DNA from 3 places in the Alteromonas sp. ABH4_453 genome. Region 1 is predicted to be linked to each of the others. Evidence: predicted binding sites of a transcription regulator. Region 1 holds the regulator's gene; each other region holds the start of a gene.

Region 1 (7,440 bases):
GAAAATATCATGGCCATTTTGCAGACCCGTAAAGATTTAAATTCACAACAACAAGAAGAAGAAGCAGACGCCCTACTTGATGAATTTAATATCAACCATATACGTAATAGTACCGGGATGAGTTTGTCAGGGGGAGAACGGCGCCGCGTTGAAATTGCCCGCGCTCTGGCAGCAAAACCACAATTTATTTTGTTAGACGAACCATTTGCCGGTGTTGATCCAATATCAGTTAATGATATAAAGAAGATAATACAGCATCTGCGAGATAGGGGTATTGGTATCCTTATCACGGACCATAACGTACGTGAAACATTGGATGTTTGTGAAAAAGCGTACATTGTGAGTCATGGCGAGCTTATTGCGCAAGGAACTGCGGAACAGGTTTTAAGTAATCAAAAAGTAAGGGACGTATACCTAGGCGAACAATTCAGGCTATAGTTAGTGTAACCTAATTGTCATTTTTCAGTTTCGCTCTGGTATATTTAATTTAGAGCATTTAAATAAGACGTAGATGAAACCATCTTTACAGCTAAAATTTAGCCAACAACTTACAATGACACCTCAGCTTCAGCAGGCTATTAAACTGCTGCAGCTTTCTACACTTGATCTCCAGCAAGAGATACAAGAAGCCCTCGATTCAAATCCGCTTTTAGAAGTGGAAGAAGGTAACGACGAGCCGCAGGTAGAAAAGAATAATGTCGATAGTGACGATAGCGCGGCTGAAGCTACAGCTTCAGCATCAAGCGATACGCTAGAAGCAGGAGATGCACTGGAGAAAAATGATCTTCCCGATGAGCTACCTATCGACAGTACCTGGGATGAGTATTATTCGGCTTCTTCCGCGCCAGCACCTGGTCCTTCTAATGATGATGAACAAATCTTCCAAGGTGAGACCACAGAAGACATCCAAGAACATCTTCTTTGGCAAATGCGCCTCACTCACTTTTCAGATAATGACCGCGCCATCGCTACAGCAATCATCGATTCAATTGACGAATCAGGCTATTTAACCGTTACTCTTGACGATATCTTAGAAGCGGTCAACGACGATGATCTAGAAGAGCCTATCGAAATGGACGAAATAGAGTGCGTGCTCAAACGCATTCAGATGTTCGACCCCATTGGTTCAGGTTCTCGTACACCTCAAGAGTGTCTTATGGTGCAGTTGCGTCAGTTTTCAGACGATACGCCTTGGCTTACAGAGGCGAAGCAACTTATCGAAGAATATTCAGACTTACTGAGTAGTAAAGACTACCGCACGCTAATGCGTAAGAGCCGATTGAAAGAAGATCAGCTGCGCGAAGCAATGCGTTTACTCCAAACCTTGAATCCTCGCCCAGGTAGTGCTTTAGTTACTAAAGAGCCTGAGTACGTTATTCCTGATGTCTCAGTAACCAAGAAAAATGGCCGTTGGGTGGTTGAGCTGAACCCTGACAGTTTGCCTAAGTTAAGTGTAAACCAGCAATACGCTGCCATGAGTCGCCGTGCCAAAAACAGTAGTGACTCGCAATTCATCCGCTCACACATGCAAGAGGCCAAGTGGTTCATTAAGAGCCTTGAATCTCGCAACGATACTTTGATGAAGGTTGCAAATTGCATTGTGCAGCAGCAAATGGGCTTTTTTGAGCACGGCCCGGAAATGATGAAACCAATGGTGCTAAATGATGTCGCAGAAATGGTAGATATGCACGAGTCGACTATTTCGCGCGTGACAACGCAGAAGTATATGCATACGCCCCGTGGCATCTTTGAATTGAAGTATTTCTTCTCAAGCCACGTAGCAACCGAGTCCGGTGGTGAGTGTTCATCTACAGCGATTCGTGCATTGATCAAGAAGTTAGTGGCTGCGGAAAACCCTAGTAAGCCGCTAAGTGATAGCAAGATTGCTTCATTGTTGGCCGAGCAAGGCATAAAAGTCGCTAGGCGAACAATAGCAAAATACCGGGAATCGTTATCGATCCCGCCGTCGAACCAACGCAAAAGCCTTATTTAAACGGGCTTAATAATATAAGGAAGACGAAATATGCAAATCAACCTTACTGGTCATCATGTCGAAATCACCGACTCTTTGCGTAATTATGTCGATACGAAGTTCAGCAAACTTGAACGTCACTTTGATCACATTTCTAATGTGCATGTCATCCTGAACGTTGAAAAATTAAATCAAAAAGCCGAAGCGACCGTTCATTTAAGTGGCGCTGAAGTATTCGCATCCTCAGAAAATACCGACATGTATGCGGCGATTGACAGCATGGTTGATAAACTCGACCGGCAGGTAATCAAGCATAAGGAAAAACTGAAAAAACATTAGTAGTTAATTGAGCATGGATATACAAGCCATCGTAAGTCTGGACCGCACCGAGTGTGCGGTTCAGTGTAATAGTAAAAAGCGAATTCTTGAGATCATCGCTGATATCGCTGCCAAGCAAAACGAGAACATTGATCAGGCAACGGTACTCAACAGTTTGATGGCTCGAGAGCGTATGGGTAGTACAGGCATTGGCAATGGTATCGCCCTGCCCCATGGACGCCTGCCGGGCCTTGAGAAAGTGATTGCCATTGTTGTAACCAGCACGCCAGCAATTGACTTCGATGCCCTTGACGAGAAACCCGTAGACATCTTTTTTGCGCTACTCGTTCCCGAGGAACAAACCGAAGGACACCTTCAAACGCTGGCCACCGTGGCTGGTAAACTAAGCGACAAAGAAACGATTAAAGCAATACGTCGCGCAACGACAAGTGACGATATTCTATCTGCAATAAGTTAAACATTAAGCGCCTATTAACCGTTTAGTAGGTGCCTAATTCAACAACGCGTATGTGATAAAACCAGAGTATTAGGGAGAAAGTAGGTGAAGCTGATAATAATCAGTGGTCGTTCGGGGTCTGGTAAGTCTGTCGCACTTCGCGCATTGGAAGATTTAGGTTATTACTGTGTTGATAATATCCCGGTAAACTTACTTCCCACCTTAACCCATACAGTTGTTGACGAGTACGATCAGGTCGCGGTAAGTATCGATGTGAGAAACCTACCTAAAAATCCTGACGATTTGGTCGAAATTCTAGACTACCTGCCTTCTTCGTGGTCGATGACCATTGTTTACATTGACGCGAGCGATGATGTTCTGGTTAAGCGTTTTAGCGAAACACGTCGTCTTCACCCTCTCGCCAAGCTTAATAAATCGCTTTCAGAAGCCATTAAAGCCGAGTCTGCCCTACTTGCTCCTATTGCTGAACGCGCAGATTTATATTTAGACACAGATAAGCTTACCATTCACCAACTGGCAGAGTTAATTCGAGAGCGTATTTTGGGTAAGAAAAGCTCACGCCTTGTGCTTGTGTTTGAGTCGTTTGGCTTTAAGCACGGTATTCCTAAAGATGCGGATTACGTTTTTGATGCCCGCTTTTTACCTAACCCCCATTGGGAGCCCGACCTTAAACATCTGACCGGATTAGACGCACCAGTAGAAGTATTTTTGGGGTCGCAGCCTGTAGTGACCAAGTTCATTTGGCAAATTCAGAATTTAATAACGACATGGCTGCCTCATTTAGAACGCAATAATAGAAGTTACGTAACCGTAGCGATTGGCTGCACTGGTGGCCAACACCGCTCTGTCTACATTGCCCAAACCTTGTCAAAAACCTTCAGCGAAATACATCCTGATGTTCAAATTCGTCACAGAGAGTTGAACCAGTAATGACTATTCAAAAAACGCTTACCATCGTCAATAAACTAGGCTTACACGCGAGAGCAGCCACGCAATTGGTTCAGCTTGCTAATCAGTTTGATGCCAAAATCATTTTAAAAAAAGGCGATAAAGAAGCCGATGCAAGCAGCGTCTTAGGCTTGATGATGCTGGAAAGTCACCAAGGCGAACAGGTAGATGTTATTGTCGATGGTGATGGCGCGGTCGATGCACTTGCTGCCATAGAAGAGCTTATTGAGGGCAGATTTAACGAAGACGAATAGTCTCAACCCGAATATTCCTTGATGAATTAATCAACAGCTAGCTTAGTAATTCCAAATTCTTGCGTAAAAGCCACGCAATTATCATGACAGACTCAATATAATTGCGATATTCTACGCACACTTAGGCTACACAGCCTTTATTTTCCATATCAGCTTAGTAGGAATAACGCCTTATGGCAGAAGCGCTTGTTTCTAAATACGTACAAACCCAATTACGCGCACTTAACGCAGCGTTGATAAACGGTCAATTTGTATCTGTACGTAAGCTTCTGCTTGAACTTCCCCCTTCAGACGTTGCTCATATTCTCGAGTCTAGCCCTAGCAGGACCCGTGATGAGTTATGGGAGCTGATTGATAGCGACTTTCACGGTGATATTTTAGAAGAGCTATCTGATGATGTTCGAAACGGTATTATCACAAAGATGCTCCCCGCCAATGTGGTTGATGCACTTGAAGAAATGGATACCGATGACTTGGCAGAAACGCTGAGTAGCCTTCCTGAACCTGTATTGGCAGACATTCTTGATTCAATGGATGCACAAGACCGCGTACGTGCAGAGCAAGCGCTGTCTTACGGTGAAGAAACCGCTGGTTTCATCATGAACACCGACACCATCACCCTGCGACCAGATGTAACCATTGACGTGGTTTTGCGCTATATCCGTTTAAAAGGCGAGCTGCCAGAGAATACAGATACGTTTTACGTAGTAAATCGAACTGATAACCTTGTTGGTATTGTGCCAGTTACCCGTTTACTCACCGCAGATACCGACGATAAAGTGTCTGACGTTATGGACGAGGAATCTGAAGCGATTCCTGTGAATATGCCAGACGATGAAGTGGCAAGCCTGTTCGAGCGATACAATTGGCTTTCAGCACCTGTTGTAGATGAAAACCATCGCTTAGTGGGCCGAATTACCATTGATGACGTGGTTGATATTATTCGTGAGGACGCCGAGCACTCAATGATGAGTATGGCGGGTCTTGATGATGATGAAGATACCTTTGCACCGGTTATGCAAAGTACTAAACGCCGCTCCGTGTGGCTGGCAGTTAATTTAGTGACAGCGCTAATGGCAGCAATGGTGAGTGACTTGTTCGAAGCCACGCTAAGCCAGCTTGCCGTACTAGCTATATTGAATACCATCGTACCGAGCATGGGCGGCGTGGCTGGTAACCAAACGCTGACCCTTGTTATTCGCGGTATGGCGCTCGGTCATGTAAATGCCAGTAACTCGCGCTGGCTTATCAGTAAAGAGATATCCATCGGCTTTCTAAACGGTGCAATTTGGGCAGTGCTTATTGCTTCTGTCATTGCCCTATGGAAACAAGACTACATGCTAGGTGTTATAATTGCGTTTGCCATGATGGTAAACATGATTGCGGCTGCGCTTGCAGGTGCAACCTTACCTATGATTATGAAGCGTCTTAAGATAGACCCTGCCCTAGCTGGAAGCGTTATCTTAACTACGATAACTGATGTGGTAGGTATTTTTGCATTCTTAGGTACGGCAACGCTGTTTTTAATTTAAGTCGGTAAAGATTTCTCTGTTCCTAGGGCTCAAGTAATTTTTTAAACTATATCGTTCAGGCGCTTAACGCCCTAGCTGTATACCCATTAATATTCAGTTTGTATCCGACACCCCATACGGTTTGTACCAGCTGCCCACCATTTTCAATACTGTTAACCTTGTCAAGTTTAGAGCGAAGACGATTAATATGTGTGTTTACCGTATGCTCATAACCTTCATGGTTATATCCCCAAACCTCGCTAAGTAGCTGATTGCGGGAAAACACCTGGTTGGGGTGACGACAGAAATAATTCAACAAAGTGAATTCACGTGCCGTTAATGCCAGTATTTGACCATTGATCGTCACGCTGTGATAACGCTGATCTACCCTAAGCGGGCCAATTTCGATGAGTTCTTCGCTACCATCGTTAGTTCTCAAGGTTTCTTGGTTGGGCATACTTCTTCGCATATGGGAGCGAATTCGTGCTGAAAACATACGCTCGTTAAACGTTCCAGAAAGGTAGTCATCGACACCTGCTTCATAGTAGTTAGCTTCATCTACTGTATCGTCAGTCGTATCAGTTCTCGGCATATCGCTTTCCACGGCCACCACCCAGCTCTCTGGGTTAGCTTCTACTAAACGTCTAATACGCTTTAGGCACATAGTATTACTGTGCGATTCGACAATAATAAGTGAATACTGCTGCGCCCTAAGCAACGACTCTGCTGATTGAAAATTAGAGACTGCGTCGTAAAGAAAGCTATGCTTACTTAAGCTTTGCGATATATTGTGTTGAAACTTATTTCCAGTGTAGATGATAAGGATCATATCTCGCTCCTAATTCGCCAATAAAAAACAAGACCCGACCCTTCGTGTTTTTATTTCACATTGATAACAATTTTTTGACTCACAAATAAGCACTCAAAATTTCTAACAATATTGTTATTTATCGATATAAATCTGTGTGTTTTTTGTGATAGTTCTGTGATGAATTAAAAATTTTACTGCCCTAAATTTTATGCGATTTAAGCCATAAACAAGGACAATAAGATGAAATTCAATAAACTTGCTAGCGCTACCCTACTGTCGCTCGCAACAATTTCAGTAAGCCAAGCAGTAACATTAGATGTTGAAATTACTAACCTAACCCAAGCGCAAAGCTTTACGCCACGCCTAGTTATTGCGCACGATGACACCGTTGACGCTTTTGAAGTCGGACAGCCAGCGTCATCGGCATTAGCGTGGCTTGCTGAAGCGGGTGTTATTGACGATGAACAAAACGCTGATTCAAGCGGCGCAAATTTTGAGGCGTTATTGGGTCCTGTCGATACAGACAATGGCTCGAACACATGGCATCGTTTTGGCGGCCTCGTAGCCCCGAAAGCTACGTTAAGCTACGAATTCGATACTATGGACAAGCCTTATCTTTCGCTACTTTCAATGCTAATACCTACTAACGATGCCTTTGTTGGTATGGACAGTATTGAAATCCCTACAGAGCCTGGCACCTATACGTATTATCTAAATGCGTACGATGCCGGCACTGAGTTAAACGATGAACTAAATAGTGCTCGTACTGACGTTGTTGAAGCTGGCACTGGAAATGCGCTGGGGGGATATGGCGTGCCTGGTGTTGCCGGTGGTGGAGCACCTACTCGTATCGTTGACTTAGGTACGGGTGGCACGGGTGTGGGTGCACAAATCGTTAATGGCGAAATTGAAGATGGTGAAGATGGCCCAGTACACATTCACCGCAATGCGCTTGGCGACACTGATAGCGTTGCTGGTGCCAGTGATCTGGACTCTACCGTACACCGTTGGTTAAACCCCGTTGCACGTGTTGTTATAACTGTTCCTGCATCTTGAGGAGCCATTACAATGACTAATCCAATAGTAAAACTCAGTACGTTATTAATGCTATCAGCTCTTTTAGCGGCGTGCGGCGACGATGGTGATAC
Region 2 (7,440 bases), on a different contig from region 1:
CACGCAGCACTCCAAATACGGATCTTCTGATTTTTCGTTGATAGGGACGGCAGAAGATCTTTTATTAACAGATCAAAGGGATAATTATCGCGAAACCATAATGTTTCGTTAGTAGTCATCGCGTCGATAACACTTTGCAACAAAGTCCTATCAAAACCACGTACAACAACATCAATGAGCTCGTCTGCTGACTCATATGTATGCTTGTAAAGCAACGAAGCCAAACGACTCCGAACGAGATATTGTTTGTTCTCCCCCAACACTATGCCGCATTGCTTTTCAAGAAACTCTCTGAACTTTAAATAACTTGCAGGCGAAACGTCTTTATTAGCCAATCCGTTTTTGCTCCGTTACTCGCACTCAGTCATTAGCCATTTCTGAACTGCTGTCGCTAATTCGTCTGGATGGAATTTCGCGATAAAGTCATCCGCACCGACTTTCTGTACCATAGCTTGGTTGAAAACACCGCTTAACGATGTATGCAGTACCACATGAAGTTTCTGAAGTTCGGGTATATTTTTAATTTCTGCAGTAAGGGTATAGCCATCCATTTCCGGCATTTCGATATCTGAGACTAATACACCTACACGATTTGTCACATCGCCGTACTCTTCGGCAATTTCTTTAAGTCGATTGAGTGCTTCAAGACCATTCTTCGCAAGTTCAATTTCAAGGCCTAGCGATGTAAGTGCCTTTTTCACCTGATTTCTCGCTACTGCAGAGTCATCGGCAATGAAGATAATCTTGTTTTCTTGCCCTTCAGTAGTTAGTCCTTCAGCAACGTCCGCGCTCACTTCAGCATTTAGAGGAGAAATTTCGTTTAGAATTTTTTCTACGTCTAGAATTTCAATGAGTTCGTTTTCAACTTCGGTCACTGCCGTCAAATAGCTTGCTCGCCCTGTGCCTTGAGGCGGTGGCATAATGGCATCCCAGTTGGTATTAATAATACGTTCGACAGCGCCCACCAAAAAACCTTGAACAGAACGGTTGTATTCGGCAATGACAATAAAAGCATTAGAAAGGTCTTCAATTTTGCGCCCCCGAGTTGCCATACTTAAATCGATGACCGAAATAGTTTGACCGCGAATATGCGCTACACCGCGAACCAACGGGTTTAATTTTGGCATTGCAGTAAGCGGCGGACATTGAAGCACCTCACGTACTTTAAACACGTTAATACCAAACCGTTGACGACCGTTCAGTCTAAACAGCAACAACTCTAAGCGATTCTGCCCAACAAGCTGTGTTCGCTGGTTTACCGAATCTAAAATCCCCGACATAGGTCACCTCTAAATAATACTGGGCATGATCATTGCCTCTCATAGTAAAGATAGACAATATCATTAAATTTTTGCAGGTCAAACGACAGAAAAATGACGCCTATGGTTAATTTAAGCTTCACACGCATTTCAGCGTTACCCGCTAGATGAGTCGCTGTTGAAGCTTTCTAAGCAAACCTTTGAAGTTTATTTTGCCGCCAAACCTGATATTCACAAACATGTATTTTATTAAGCATAGTCAATAACTCGCAAACTGAACACGAAAAGTCATGATGGAAAAGATAAACAACAAAATGCGGATTACATTCTATCGCTCGTTCACCAGCTTAGTGCTCGGTTTACTTAGCGCACAATGCTATGGGGCAACGACTAACCATCAGCGAGTTGAAGAAGGTGCCAAGCAGTATTTGATAAATCAACTCACTGATACTTCGCAGGATACTAACATTGATGTCGACATTGTGAAGATAGACGATAGGATAAATATTCCTGACTGCCCAACGGGCTTTCAATACAACACATCACAGGAAGCACTTAGCCAATCTTACATATCAGTGAGAGTAAGCTGTAAGAACAATGAATGGTATTTGTTTACTAGCGGACAGGTAACGCGCACCAAGGAAATTGTAGTCACTCAAGGCGCAATAAGTCCGGGAACTGTTTTAACGTCATCTAATTTAACCCTGGCAAAAGTTGACGTACGACGGTTACGTCATACCGCATTTACCGATTTAGATTCGTTGATTGGCGCCAGAATGAAGCGTCGTATTACCGGTGGTCAAGCTATACAGTCAAATATGCTATGCTTTGTATGTAAAGGCGACAGAATTACCATTACCGCAGAGGTTGCGGGAATGGAAGTCAAGACGGCAGGAATAGCGCAGCAAGATGGCGTAGTTGGCGATAACATAAAGGTGATTAATGCCAGTAGCCAGAAGGCCGTAATTGCCAGAGTCGCAAGCCCTGAAGAAGTCGTGATACACTTATAAAAGTGAGCGTGAAATATCTACTATTTTGTTTCCAATTTAGCTAAAGATATTAGCCTAAAGGCCGATATATATCACAGAGGCAAAAGAGTAGTGAGGACTAGATATGGCAATTAACAATATAAACAATGGGTTACCTAAAACACCCGTTGATAATGGGAAAGTTGCACAGCAAAATCAGACGCAACAATCTCAACAACAAGCTTCAGCGCAGTCTGCACAAACAGCGCCAGCGCCAAGACAAGACTCGGTTTCATTGACGCAGTCTGCTCAGCAGCTGAATCAAGTTCAAAAGAAAGGGTCTGAAGCACCTGTGAACCAAGAGAAAGTGGACCGCCTAAAGAAAGCGATCCAAAGCGGTGATTACAAAGTAAATCCAGAAGTGTTGGCTAATAAAATAGCGAAACTTGAATCCGAGATTTTTGGCGCTAAATAATTCGGCGTTAATGTAATCGGCGTTACGTAATCGATCGCAGTAATTAATATCCGTTTTATGAGATAAGTACAGTGACAGAACAAGCAAGCGAACTAACACAAGCATTATCACGTCAAGTAGAGCAGATGTCTTCACTTGCCGTTTTGCTTGAGAAAGAATTGCAGCTTATAAGCTCACGTGATGCTGAATCTTTAATGAATTTGTTGGATGAAAAAACAGCCCTTCTGACGTCTATCCAAGCGCTGGATGCCAACATCGAGAATGCTATCGGCAGTGAAACGACAATGTCGGAAGAAGACGAAGTATTAATGGCTGACGCTAAGAAGCTTCTCGAAGATTGTAAATATCGAACACAAGTCAATCAAAAAGCCGTAGAGCAAGGACAGCTACGCCTCACACACTTGCGGAATTTGATGATGGAAGTTCGAGCAAAAGAATCACTTACTTACGACAAAAAAGGAAAACCGAAAGGCGGAACTTTGGGCTCAGGAGTGAGCGCTTAGGCGTTTACGCCGCGGTGTCTAAGTTGCATCAGCAGGTAACTTCACTCCCTTATTACACACCTTTATGTGCTCAACGACAAGCTCGCTGGTGCGGCCCTCCTTTGGGTTTACCTCTAGTAATACTTTACATCCTTCACTCGTCGTGGCTTAGCAGTCGACAAATAAATATCGTAGACTTGCTGCATATCTAGAGAAAGCTCAGTTACGTAAGTATCTTTCCCAACGGGATAGGTTTTAACGACCTCGGCGCCTCTTATCACTCCCTCGACCGACGCACGTAATGTTTCACTGTCAACAATAAGACCTGATACAGACTGACTACCTTCAATTTTTTGACCGTATACCTGCTCGGTTAACTCACGGTATGCATCTAATTTTGACGCTTTCATTGCCATGATCAATTTCATGCTGTCAGACTCGCCATTTTGCGATGAAATAGGTGCATAGCCCACAGCCTTTAAAACAGGATAAGTTTCAGGCTCAACAGTTTCCCATTCAACGTGTTTATCGATAATGCCGCAACCGCTCAATGAGATTGCTAGGCCAAATATGGAAGACCGCAAAAGTAAGTTTGAATGCTTTAGTTTGTTCAACCACATAACTTAAAACCTCTGTATGCATCAGTAACGAGTTAGTGACATTTAAATGTTGATCTTATTAACCTTTATAAGCTAATAGCATTTCATCAAAGCGTTATGAATAACGTCAAACTCCATAAAGTCGCTTTGCAGTCACATGTCTTAGTAATACGGAAACAAGCAATAAATGCGCCCGTTTTCTTTCAAAGACAACGTCCCTCTCTAATTGGCACTTTTTTCGCATAGTTTCCACCAAGGTTAGGACATTATTTCAGCGCAATAACTAAGCAACCACAGAGGTGCAACGTGCGACAACCGAGCAAAACAGCGCTTATAGCATGTTTAAATAGATTCATGGCGGCAGTTTGCCTACTGGGCCTTGTGGCGGGGCAAGTCCATGCCGTTTGGTATGAAGCTACCGGGCAAGCCGTGGTATTGAATGGTAATAAAGAAGCAGCAAAACGCGCAGCAACACAGGATGCGCTTAAACAAGCTATGTTGTTTGCTGGGGCATCAGTGCAAAGCGTAGCCAAACTAACCAATGGACTTCTGAAAAACGAAGAAATGACTATTCGCTCAACGGGCGAAGTCGAACAATTAGAACTTGTGAGCGAAATTTATAACGGTGATGTAGTCACGGTTAGTGTGCGTGCAGACATATTTCCCAGAGGGAAAATATGCTCAGCGCAGCAGGACGAAAAGCACTTTGCGACGACACATTTTAGGATAAGAAACAGAGCGCAATTAACCCAAGGCAATATTCCGAACTTTGATAAGGCGTTTACACAGCGATTAGCAAAGGCTATGCAAGAACAGACAGATAATCTGAGCCTTACTTACGTTGCGCCCCATACTGCAAAGTTTGATAGCCGCTATACCGACCAAAACGTCCGTACGCTGTCAGATCAAAGTAACACGCAATTCGTTATCATCGGGGTTATTGATGATTTAAGCGTTACGCAAAAAGAAGCATCGATATTCACGCCATGGAAAGCCAACACTTCACATCGTGCTTTTGCAATGACTGTACAAGTTTATGACGGAATAAACGGCGGTCTGTTGTTCAATTCCTCTTACGATACCAATGAAGAGTGGACGTTTGATAGGTTTGAAGACGTAGATGAATTTTCGTCAACCTTTTGGCAATCACGCTACGGTCAAGCAATTGACACGTCAATCAGTCAATTAATAGAGGATATTAAAGAAGCGACAGCCTGCCAACCTGTTACCGGTCGTGTTATCAGTATTGCGGACAATAAAATTTCAGTATCTCTCGGGCGAGATAATGGCATTTCTGAAAAAGATGAACTATATCTTTATCAGGCCAAAGAGGTGGTCGACAATCGAGGTAGAAAATATCTTCAATATACGCTCTACCCCGGTACCTTTATTGTTGATAGTGCTTATGGCAATTCGTCTGTGGTAATCAACGCTACGTCAGGAATTACTGCTAACATTCAGGAAAATGATTTTGTAGTTAAGAAGTAAGTCAGCTTTCTCATTATCAATTACTTATCGCTATGGTTGGAATATCAACAAGGCCGTGTTATACCTATAACAACGTATTGTATCCGATACTTAAAATTTAGGTAGAGACAAGTACTCTACCTTATACTTTAGTATGACCTACACAAATAAAATATGACCCTTTCTCTGTTTGCGTCGCATTGCTTAGCATTAGTAGCCTTGCTGCTGGCTGGACAACAACTGAGGGATCACTATGTTATCGAGTTTCCAAAGCTCGAACAGGAAGTTAAAAGTAATTTTGGGGCTGACAAAGCCTTACATGTCAGCGCGCTAGAAACTAAACTTCACGACCTTGAAAATAAGGCTGTTAGAGAGCAGCTTATCGGTGTAAACGCTTTCTTTGACGAGCATATCCAGTACGCTACCGACGATATCGTATTCAAACAAAAAGACTATTGGGCTACTCCTTCGGAACTTTTTGGTCATTCTCGCGGAGATTGTGAGGATTATGCCATTGCAAAATACGTAGCTCTGCTACACTTAGGTATCGATAGTTCTAAACTTCGCCTCATTTATGTAAAAGCGAAGATTGGTAGAAGCCGAGTAACGCAAGCACATATGGTTTTGGGATACTATGATTCCCCTTCATCAGATCCTTTGGTGCTAGATAGCTTAGTGTCTAATGTGTTGCCAGGCTCTCAACGAACGGACTTAATTCCTGTATTCAGTTTTAATGATTCGGGTATTTGGCAGCCAGGTAAAACTGCACAAGTTTCTTCGTCTACCAGCAGACTATCAAGGTGGCGTGACGTTATTGAGCGCATGAAGCAAGAGGGGATTAGCAGAAGGTCTTAGGAGTCTATGTCAATAACGAGAGAATTGTGGCTTGCCATAGCAGTTGTCGTACTTGTTGCAATTGCAGGTAGTGTCACAATCCATGGAATAACTACCAAGCAATACGTAGAAGAGCAGCTTTATTCAAAAAATATAGACAACGCGAGTATGCTTGCTCTTACCCTCAGTGGGCTTGATAAAGACCCTGTCTCGCTCGATCTTTTCATAATGTCACAATTTGACATTGGCCACTACGCTTCCATCGTACTTCAAAAATCTAACGGTGAAATTGTCTCTGCGCACACCCATGAAGTGCAATTAAACGAAGACACACCAAAGTGGTTTTCAAATAATTTTTCTCCCATAGTTAAACCCGGTGTTGCCCAAGTAAGCGAAGGTTGGGGCCAGTACGGCACCGTTTATGTTGAAACAGATACTAGCTTTGCGGTTGCATCTATGTGGCGAGCTACACAGCGACTTATTTTCGGGTTATCACTTGTAGGTATATTTGCGGGCCTATTGGGAGGCTGGGCATTACGCTTCATTATTCGCCCTCTAGACAGCGTTGTGCGCCAAGCTGAATCATTCCAAAAAATGCAATTTATCCAGCTCAAAGAGCCTCGCACGTTAGAGCTTAAGCGTGTAGTACGCGCGATGAACTTTCTCGCCACCAGTTCTAGAAAGATCATGGATGAAGAGAATACGCGCCTTGACCTTATGCGCTACAAAACACAATTTGATGACGAATCTGGTGTAGCAAATAGGGATTATTTCATCTCAATTCTAAAAGGGCAGCTAGCTTTTAGAGACACTGAAGGCGTGAACTGCCTTTTCTTTGTGAGATTTACCGAGGGCGAAGGCTTTTTACGCTCACCGGTGAATATTAGAAAAAAGCGTATCCGTGATTTCGTTGGGGAAATTAACGATTGTCTGTCAATACATCACCACCTTTTCACTGATAGTCGTTTAGCAAGAATGCAGAAAAACGAATTTGCCATATTACTTACTGAAACCCATGATGCAGTCACGATATCTGAGGCTCTTCATGGCGCTTGCTTAAATGCATTTTGTAAAGAAGGTGACCCCAATGTATACCAATCAGTGGTTAAGCTTCGGGCAGATGACAGTTTTTCAAATGTGCTTATGCGTGCAGATGCGATGATAGATGAAGCGGAAATGGATGAAATGGAAGAACCCTTTATTGAAGGTCCGCTGAAAAAGTTTATTTCACTAGTTGAAGAGAAGCGCTGGGAACAAGAACTCAAACGCGCAATCACTGAGAACGATGCCCAAACATTCAATTTTCCTGTTCTCCACCTAGATAGAAACCTGGTTCACTATCAGAGTTGGGCCGGT
Region 3 (7,440 bases), on a different contig from region 1:
TTGTGCGGCGCTTAGTTGAGCAAGTCGCACCCACCGATGCCACCGTGTTAATTTTAGGTGAGTCTGGAACGGGTAAAGAAGTGGTTGCGCGCAATGTTCATTTCTTATCTGAACGTAAAGACGGTCCATTCATCCCGGTAAACTGCGGTGCTATTCCCGGCGAACTTCTCGAGAGCGAATTGTTTGGTCACGAGAAAGGCGCTTTCACAGGCGCTATTAGTGCACGTAAAGGACGATTTGAGCTCGCCGAAGGTGGCACATTATTCCTTGATGAAATCGGTGATATGCCGCTTCAAATGCAGGTTAAGTTATTACGTGTGTTGCAAGAGCGTATGTTTGAACGCGTAGGTGGGAATAAGCCACTTCAGTGCAACGTACGTATTATTGCGGCAACGCACCGCAACTTGGAAACCATGATAAGCGAAGACAAGTTTCGTGAGGACTTGTATTACCGACTCAACGTATTCCCAATTGACAGCCCTGCGCTCAGACAAAGAAAAGACGATATTCCCTTGTTACTCCAAGAGTTAAACAGTCGAATACAGGGCGATGGCGTAGAAGGTGTGCGCTTTACCGAACAAGCCATTGCTTCATTGATGGAGCACGAATGGGCGGGCAATGTCCGCGAACTTTCAAATTTAGTTGAGCGACTAACGATTCTTTATCCAGGTCAGATTGTCGACATTGCCGATTTACCTGAAAAATATCAGTATGGTGACGTACAGGCGTACGAGCCTGACTATCCCGAAGAAATGCTTGAACGCGAAGCGTTTAACGCGCTATTTGCTGAAGCTGCAGCGCAAGAGCCAGAAGAAGACGTTAGCCTGCAGAGTCACGACGGCCTAAACGGTATGGTGTCGTCTTCGTTACCTGCAGAAGGTGTTAACCTTAAAGAGTACCTTTCTGAGCTCGAAGTGAATCTCATAAAACAAGCCCTGGAAAACCAAGATTGGGTAGTAGCACGTGCCGCCGACAAGCTTGGAATGCGCAGAACCACGCTTGTTGAAAAAATGCGGAAATACGATATCCAGCGTACTGAAGAAGCGTAATGTCAGCTAATTGACGTTACGCTTTTTCTTGAAAATACCATCTATCCTACTGATAAATAAGTCAATATCAAGTTGGCATATCTTCTGCTTTATCTAAGCCATAGTTAAACAGCGTCTGCAATTTGACGAGGATAATATGGCTTTCAACAGCACACAACAATCTACAGAGTATCTCGCATCTGCCTATGCACTTAACGGCGGCTCGGCGGTATCTCAAGATGATTATCAAACGTCGCAAAATGATGATATTGAATCACTGAGATTGCAGGCGAGCCGACTCGAACATTTACTTCAAGTGATGCCAGCGGGTGTTATTGTAATTGATGGAAAGGGCATTGTTCGCCAAGCCAACGAGCAGGCAAAAGCATTGTTAGGCGAACCGCTGGAAGAGGAAGTGTGGCGCAGTATTATTACTCGCTCTTTCAAGCCACGCGCTGATGACGGCCATGAAGTATCGCTGGTTGATGGTAGACGAGTGAAGCTTTCAATTACCCCACTAGACAACGAGCCAGGTCAGCTAATTGTTATCACAGACTTAACTGAAACCCGTCAGCTGCAAGCGCGGGTTAGCCACATGCAACGGTTGTCTTCTCTTGGAAAAATGGTGGCATCCCTGGCCCATCAAATCAGAACTCCACTTTCTGCAGCTATGTTATATGCGTCGAATTTAACACGCAAAGGCTTAGGCGAAGAAGCGCAAACCCAGTTTGCTAATAAGCTGACTGACAGGCTTAAAGAGTTAGAAAGCCAAGTTAATGACATGCTACTTTTTGCTAAATCGGGCGAAGAGCAGGTGGTCAGCCAGATCAGTTTAGGTGAGCTGTTTTCCTCGATAGAGGGTAGTGCCCATAGCATGGTAGCCCAAGCGCAGCAGACGTTAACGTTTTCAGGATTTGAACAAGATCTTTCTATCACAGGTAACCTCACAGCACTCCAAGGCGCATTGCTAAACCTTATCCATAATGCAAGCCAAGTTACTCCCAAAGGAGAGCGTGTGCACGTACAGGCAACAGTGAGTGATCACCGTTTACATGTATCTGTGGTCGACAAAGGTCCTGGGGTTCCAGAGAGTCTAAAAAGCAAAATTTTTGAACCGTTTTTTACTACAAAAACGCATGGTACAGGTTTAGGTCTTGCGGTAGTGAAGTCAGTGGTAAATGCGCACAGCGGTTCACTTAACATCATTGACGTACCAGAAGGTGGGGCTTGCTTTAGCGTGTCATTACCGTGCTCGGCGCATGCTAAAACTTCACAAACATTGACTCATGTCGCGTAAGTCATAGGAGAGAATAATGTCTAAAACTACCATACTAATTGTTGAAGATGACGCGGGTTTACGCGAGGCGCTCCTAGACACTCTTTTGCTAGGTAACTATGACGTGGTTGCTGCCGATTGCGCGGAGCAAGCATTGATGAAGCTATCGTCACAGAATGTGGACCTAGTGGTTAGCGACATACAAATGGGCGAAATGAGTGGCTTAACACTGCTAAAAAGTATTAAAGCTAAATACCCGAATATGCCTGTGTTGTTAATGACGGCCTACGCCACTATTGATGATGCGGTACAAGCGATGCGTGATGGCGCAACGGACTACCTTTCAAAGCCTTTTGCGCCAGAAGTATTGCTAAACTTAGTGGGGCGCTACGCCCCTGCACAAAAAATTGAATCACGTACGCCAATCGTAGCCGACCCCTCAAGTTTGAAGCTACTTGAGCTTTCGCGGAAAGTCGCGAAGTCTGAAGCTACCGTTATGGTCATGGGTCCAAGTGGGTCGGGTAAAGAAGTTCTATCTCGCTATATTCACGACCAGTCTCCGCGAAGCGATGCGCCTTTTGTTGCCATTAACTGTGCTGCCATTCCAGAAAACATGTTAGAAGCCACTTTGTTTGGTTACGAAAAAGGAGCCTTTACTGGCGCTATTCAGGCCTGTCCGGGTAAGTTCGAACAAGCTCAAGACGGCACCCTGCTACTTGATGAAATAACTGAGATGGATTTGGCGCTTCAGGCTAAATTGCTGCGCGTGCTGCAAGAGCGTGAAGTTGAACGTCTTGGCGGCCGAAAAACCGTTAAACTAAATGTGCGAGTTATTGCTACGAGTAACCGAGATTTAAGAAAAGCAGTAGATGCAGGTGAATTCAGAGAAGACTTATACTACCGCTTAAACGTATTTCCTATTGAATGGCGTCCTCTATCGGAACGCCCGGGAGACATTGTGCCACTTGCGGAGCACCTTGTTCAGCGTCACGCAAGTTCACAGGGCCTAGGCACAATCAGGTTAAGTGCTGCAGCACGCAATAAATTGTCGCAATACAGCTGGCCAGGAAATGTTCGAGAGTTAGAGAATGTGGTTCAACGTGCCCTGATTCTTTGTGAAAACAATGAAATAGATGCAAGCGATTTAATGATTGACGAAGACATGTCGGCCCCGCTTGAAGTTACACAAGAGCAGGTTGAAGACAACAAATTGGGTTCAGAACTTCGTTATCAGGAGCACCAAATTATTCTTGATACATTAGTCTCGTGCAATGGTAAACGTAAGGACGTTGCGGAAAAACTTGGCATTAGCCCTAGAACCCTTCGTTATAAACTAGCGCGCATGCGTGAAGACGGCATTGAAGTACCAGCTTAATACTGCTGTTTTGAACCTCTCGTTCAACCCCGTTATCCGTCGCCTCTGTAGTAAAGAAGGCGGCGGTTTTTTGTTGCTCCCATCAAATCAAACGCCATAAATTTGGCTTATTCTCTCATTTTCTCTTTATCTTTATGATATTAAAGGGTTTTTAAAGTTGGCAAGCCCCTTGCTAAATCACTCATATAATTAGTTATTCGCCGTTGTTCAGGCGGTTTTTAAAGAAACGCTAGGAGTGGGTATGGACGTTAAAGCCAATAGTTTGTATCAAGAAATGCAAAACATGATAGGGCAAACTCGTCTTCAAGTTAACGAGCCTCAGCAGCAATCGCTTACTGAAGTAAACAGCTCTGCAAGCGATTTCTCGACCATGCTGAAGAACGCGGTTGACGGTGTAAACGGTATGCAGCTTGAATCAAAAGATGCACAGCAACGTTTTGAAATGGGTGACCCTAGTTTGAGCTTAGCCCAAGTCATGTTAGCGAAAGAAAAGTCTGGCATTGCTTTCGAAGCTACTGTTCAGGTACGTAACAAAGTACTTGAAGCCTATAAAACAATAATGAATATGCCGGTATAGGTGGAGTAGGTTATGGCTGAAGCAACAGGTACAAACCTTACGGTTCCTGATCAAAATCAAACAGCGGACAATGAGCCAGAGAATAAATCTGGTTTCATGGATACGTTAGGTAGCGCAGATATGATGCGCCAAATGGCCCTTGTGGTTGTTTTGGTTATTTGTGTGGCCATCGCAATCTTTATTCTTATTTGGTCACAAGAGCCTGACTATCGTCCCCTTGCTAAGATGGAAACCCAAGAGCTTATCGAAACTCTCGATTATATGGATGCGAATCAAATCGACTATAAGCTTGAAGGCAATACTGTTTATGTAAGAAGTGACGAATTCCAAAATATCCGCCTGGGTATGACACGCCAAGGGTTAACTAAAACCTCTGATGCAGGTACCGATATCATCATGCAGGACATGGGGTTTGGTGTAAGCCAGCGTGTTGAGATGGAACGTCTTAAACATGCGCGTGAACAGCAAATTGCCTCGACCATCGAAGATATCGCAAGTATTCAAAAAGCCCGTGTTCTTTTAGCTATGCCAAAAGAGAACGTTTTTGCTCGAAGAGAGAAGAAAGCGTCCGCAACAGTGGTATTAACCGCTAAACGTGGTGCCGTCATTGCTGGTGAAGAGGTTGATGCGGTCGTTGATATCGTGGCGTCTGCCGTACAAAACATGGAGCCGTCTAAAGTAACGGTAACTGACAGCAATGGTCGTCTGCTTAACTCAGGCTCGCAAGATTCAATGAGTGCCCGTGCCAGAAAAGAGTACGAAATTGAACGTCAGCGCGAGCAAGAGTATCTAGAAAAAATTGACGCTATACTGATCCCAGTATTGGGCATAGGTAACTACACGGCGCAAGCTGACGTTACTATGGACTTTACTGCAATGGAGCAAACCCAGCGCAGCTACAACCCAGATTTACCTGCGGTACGTAGCGAAATGATCATGGAAGAAAATAGCGTAGGCGGCGGTGTTGGCGGTATTCCCGGTGCATTATCAAATCAGCCTCCGCTTGATTCTAATATTCCAGAAAATGCGGTGGGCGGTAGTCAGCAAACTATGCCAGGACGCACAGCGAAAGAATCGACCCGCAACTACGAACTTGATACCACTATCAGCCATACCAAAAAGCAGACAGGTGTAATCCGCAGACTAAGTGTGTCGGTGGCAGTCGACTATACCCAAGTGGCGGGCGAAGACGGCGCTATAACGCCAACCCCGCGTAAACAAGAAGAAATCCTTAATATACGTAGACTGTTGCAGGGCGGCATTGGCTTTGACGTCACCCGCGGCGACTCGCTAGAAGTGGTTAGCGTACCCTTTACTCGTATGGATGCAGGTGAAATTGAAGATGCGCCTTTGTGGGAACAGCCTGGTTTTCTGCCAATTCTTAAGCTAGTTGTTGGTGGCTTGGTTATAATAGTACTTATCATCTTTGTAATTCGACCTATGCTGCGTCGTCTTATCAACCCAGATGAGTCTAACGAGGCAGATGAATTTGATGCCGATGAAGGCTTAGACTTAGGCGATGACACAATTAGCATGTTAACGTCTGACTTTGACGAAGGACAGGTAGGCTTTGCGCCAGATGGCTCACTTATGCTGCCTGACTTGCACAAAGACGAAGATGTACTTAAAGCCGTACGTGCCCTAGTAGCCAATGAACCAGAATTATCAGCCCAGGTAGTTAAGGGCTGGTTAATGCAAGACGAGTAGTGAGATAAGATTATGGCTGAAGAACTTGCCAATGTTGAAGAAGCGTCATACGACGTCAGTAAATTAGAAGGCGTAGAGAAAGCTGCCATCTTACTACTTAGCTTATCTGAAGAAGATGCGGCGCAGATATTAAAGCATCTTGAACCAAAACAAGTGCAGAAGCTGGGTTCTGAAATGGCGAAAGTGGACGATATGACGCAAACCAAAATCACGTCGGTTCACAAACACTTCATTGAAGAGATCCAGAATTACAGCACTATTGGCTTCCAGAGCCAAGATTTTGTTAAGCGAGCGTTAACTGCGGCGTTAGGTGAAGATAAGGCGGCAAACCTAATCGATCAGATTCTAATGGGCAGTGGCGCAAAAGGCTTGGACTCGTTGAAGTGGATGGACTCTAAGCAGGTAGCGAGCATTATTCGCAACGAACACCCGCAGATTCAAACCATTGTACTGTCTTATCTAGAACCTGAGCAAAGCGCTGAAATTTTGGCGCAATTCCCTGAAAAAGTACGTCTTGATCTTTTGATGCGTATTGCGAACCTAGAAGAAGTTCAGCCGGCAGCATTGCAAGAGCTAAACGAAATCATGGAGAAACAGTTCGCAGGTCAAGCGGGAACGCAAGCGGCGAAAATGGGCGGCTTGAAGTCTGCAGCGAACATCATGAACTACTTGGATACTGCGATAGAAGGTCAGCTGATGGACGCTATTCGCGAGCAAGACGAAGAGATGAGCCAGCAAATCCAAGACCTCATGTTTGTATTCGACAATTTGGTCGATGTAGACGACAAAGGCATTCAGGCAATATTGCGCGAAGTGCAGCAAGACGCGCTGCTTAAAGCCATTAAAGGGGCTGACGAAGAGCTTAAAGATAAAATTATGCGCAACATGTCTAAACGTGCTGCTGAAATGCTTGGCGATGACTTGGAAGCCCTTGGCCCTGTGCGGATTAGTGAAGTGGAAACGGCTCAGAAAGAGATCCTCTCTGTTGCCCGTCGACTTTCTGACTCTGGTGAAATCATGCTTGGTGGTGGCGGTGGCGAAGAGTTCTTATAAGAACGCCAATCCCGTCACTAATTTAGCCTAGGTAAACATATGACTGCCAAAAAAAGTTTCAGCGAAAACGAAGTAAATGAAGCTAAAAAGTGGGACTTACCCTTCGTTGACGATCCTACCGCACCGAGAGACAACGAGCCAACCAACGCGTTAAACAAACGCTCTGACTGGAAGTACGAGCCACCTGAAGTTGAAGAAGAAATTAAGCCGCCAACCGCTGAAGAAATAGAAGCTATACGCCAGGCAGCTTATGATGAGGGCTATCAGGAGGGTAAAGAAAAAGGCTTAGATGAAGGTAAACAAGAAGGTCTTGAAGCAGGTTTGGCAGAAGGCAAAGAACAGGGTCATAGCGAAGGCCTTGATCAAGGGTTAGAAGAAGGCCGCCAGCAAGTGGCTACTCAAGCTGAAGTATGGCAAATGCTCG

What was found. The regulator sigma-54, encoded in region 1, starts transcription at its own class of promoters, with help from an activator protein. The targets are predictions, from matches to a motif close to GTTGGCACGNNNNTNGNNT.
Region 2: the regulator sigma-54 is predicted to act here: its motif matches at 4,009-4,027, upstream of ACXAGV_RS12645 (flagellar assembly protein T N-terminal domain-containing protein).
Region 3: the regulator sigma-54 is predicted to act here: its motif matches at 3,836-3,854, upstream of fliE (flagellar hook-basal body complex protein FliE).

What each region holds. Positions count from the first base shown of each region.
Region 1 covers NZ_JBSWXP010000004.1:239,631-247,070, reverse strand. Annotated here, with positions in the region: gene lptB (LPS export ABC transporter ATP-binding protein) at 1-438, shown strand, start outside; gene ACXAGV_RS09815 (RNA polymerase factor sigma-54) at 512-1,993, shown strand; gene hpf (ribosome hibernation promoting factor) at 2,024-2,311, shown strand; gene ptsN (PTS IIA-like nitrogen regulatory protein PtsN) at 2,325-2,768, shown strand; gene rapZ (RNase adapter RapZ) at 2,853-3,698, shown strand; gene ACXAGV_RS09795 (HPr family phosphocarrier protein) at 3,698-3,970, shown strand; gene mgtE (magnesium transporter) at 4,144-5,502, shown strand; gene ACXAGV_RS09785 (winged helix-turn-helix transcriptional regulator) at 5,558-6,310, opposite strand; gene ACXAGV_RS09780 (spondin domain-containing protein) at 6,533-7,348, shown strand; gene ACXAGV_RS09775 (spondin domain-containing protein) at 7,361-7,440, shown strand, end outside.
Region 2 covers NZ_JBSWXP010000006.1:8,773-16,212, reverse strand. Annotated here, with positions in the region: gene ACXAGV_RS12675 (CheR family methyltransferase) at 1-335, opposite strand, end outside; gene ACXAGV_RS12670 (chemotaxis protein CheV) at 351-1,280, opposite strand; gene flgA (flagellar basal body P-ring formation chaperone FlgA) at 1,553-2,269, shown strand; gene flgM (flagellar biosynthesis anti-sigma factor FlgM) at 2,373-2,702, shown strand; gene flgN (flagellar export chaperone FlgN) at 2,774-3,205, shown strand; gene ACXAGV_RS12650 (LPP20 family lipoprotein) at 3,319-3,804, opposite strand; gene ACXAGV_RS12645 (flagellar assembly protein T N-terminal domain-containing protein) at 4,090-5,271, shown strand; gene ACXAGV_RS12640 (transglutaminase-like cysteine peptidase) at 5,425-6,105, shown strand; gene ACXAGV_RS12635 (bifunctional diguanylate cyclase/phosphodiesterase) at 6,112-7,440, shown strand, end outside.
Region 3 covers NZ_JBSWXP010000006.1:67,072-74,511, forward strand. Annotated here, with positions in the region: gene ACXAGV_RS12920 (sigma-54 dependent transcriptional regulator) at 1-1,049, shown strand, start outside; gene ACXAGV_RS12925 (sensor histidine kinase) at 1,186-2,325, shown strand; gene ACXAGV_RS12930 (sigma-54-dependent transcriptional regulator) at 2,342-3,679, shown strand; gene fliE (flagellar hook-basal body complex protein FliE) at 3,921-4,256, shown strand; gene fliF (flagellar basal-body MS-ring/collar protein FliF) at 4,269-5,963, shown strand; gene fliG (flagellar motor switch protein FliG) at 5,976-7,016, shown strand; gene fliH (flagellar assembly protein FliH) at 7,056-7,440, shown strand, end outside.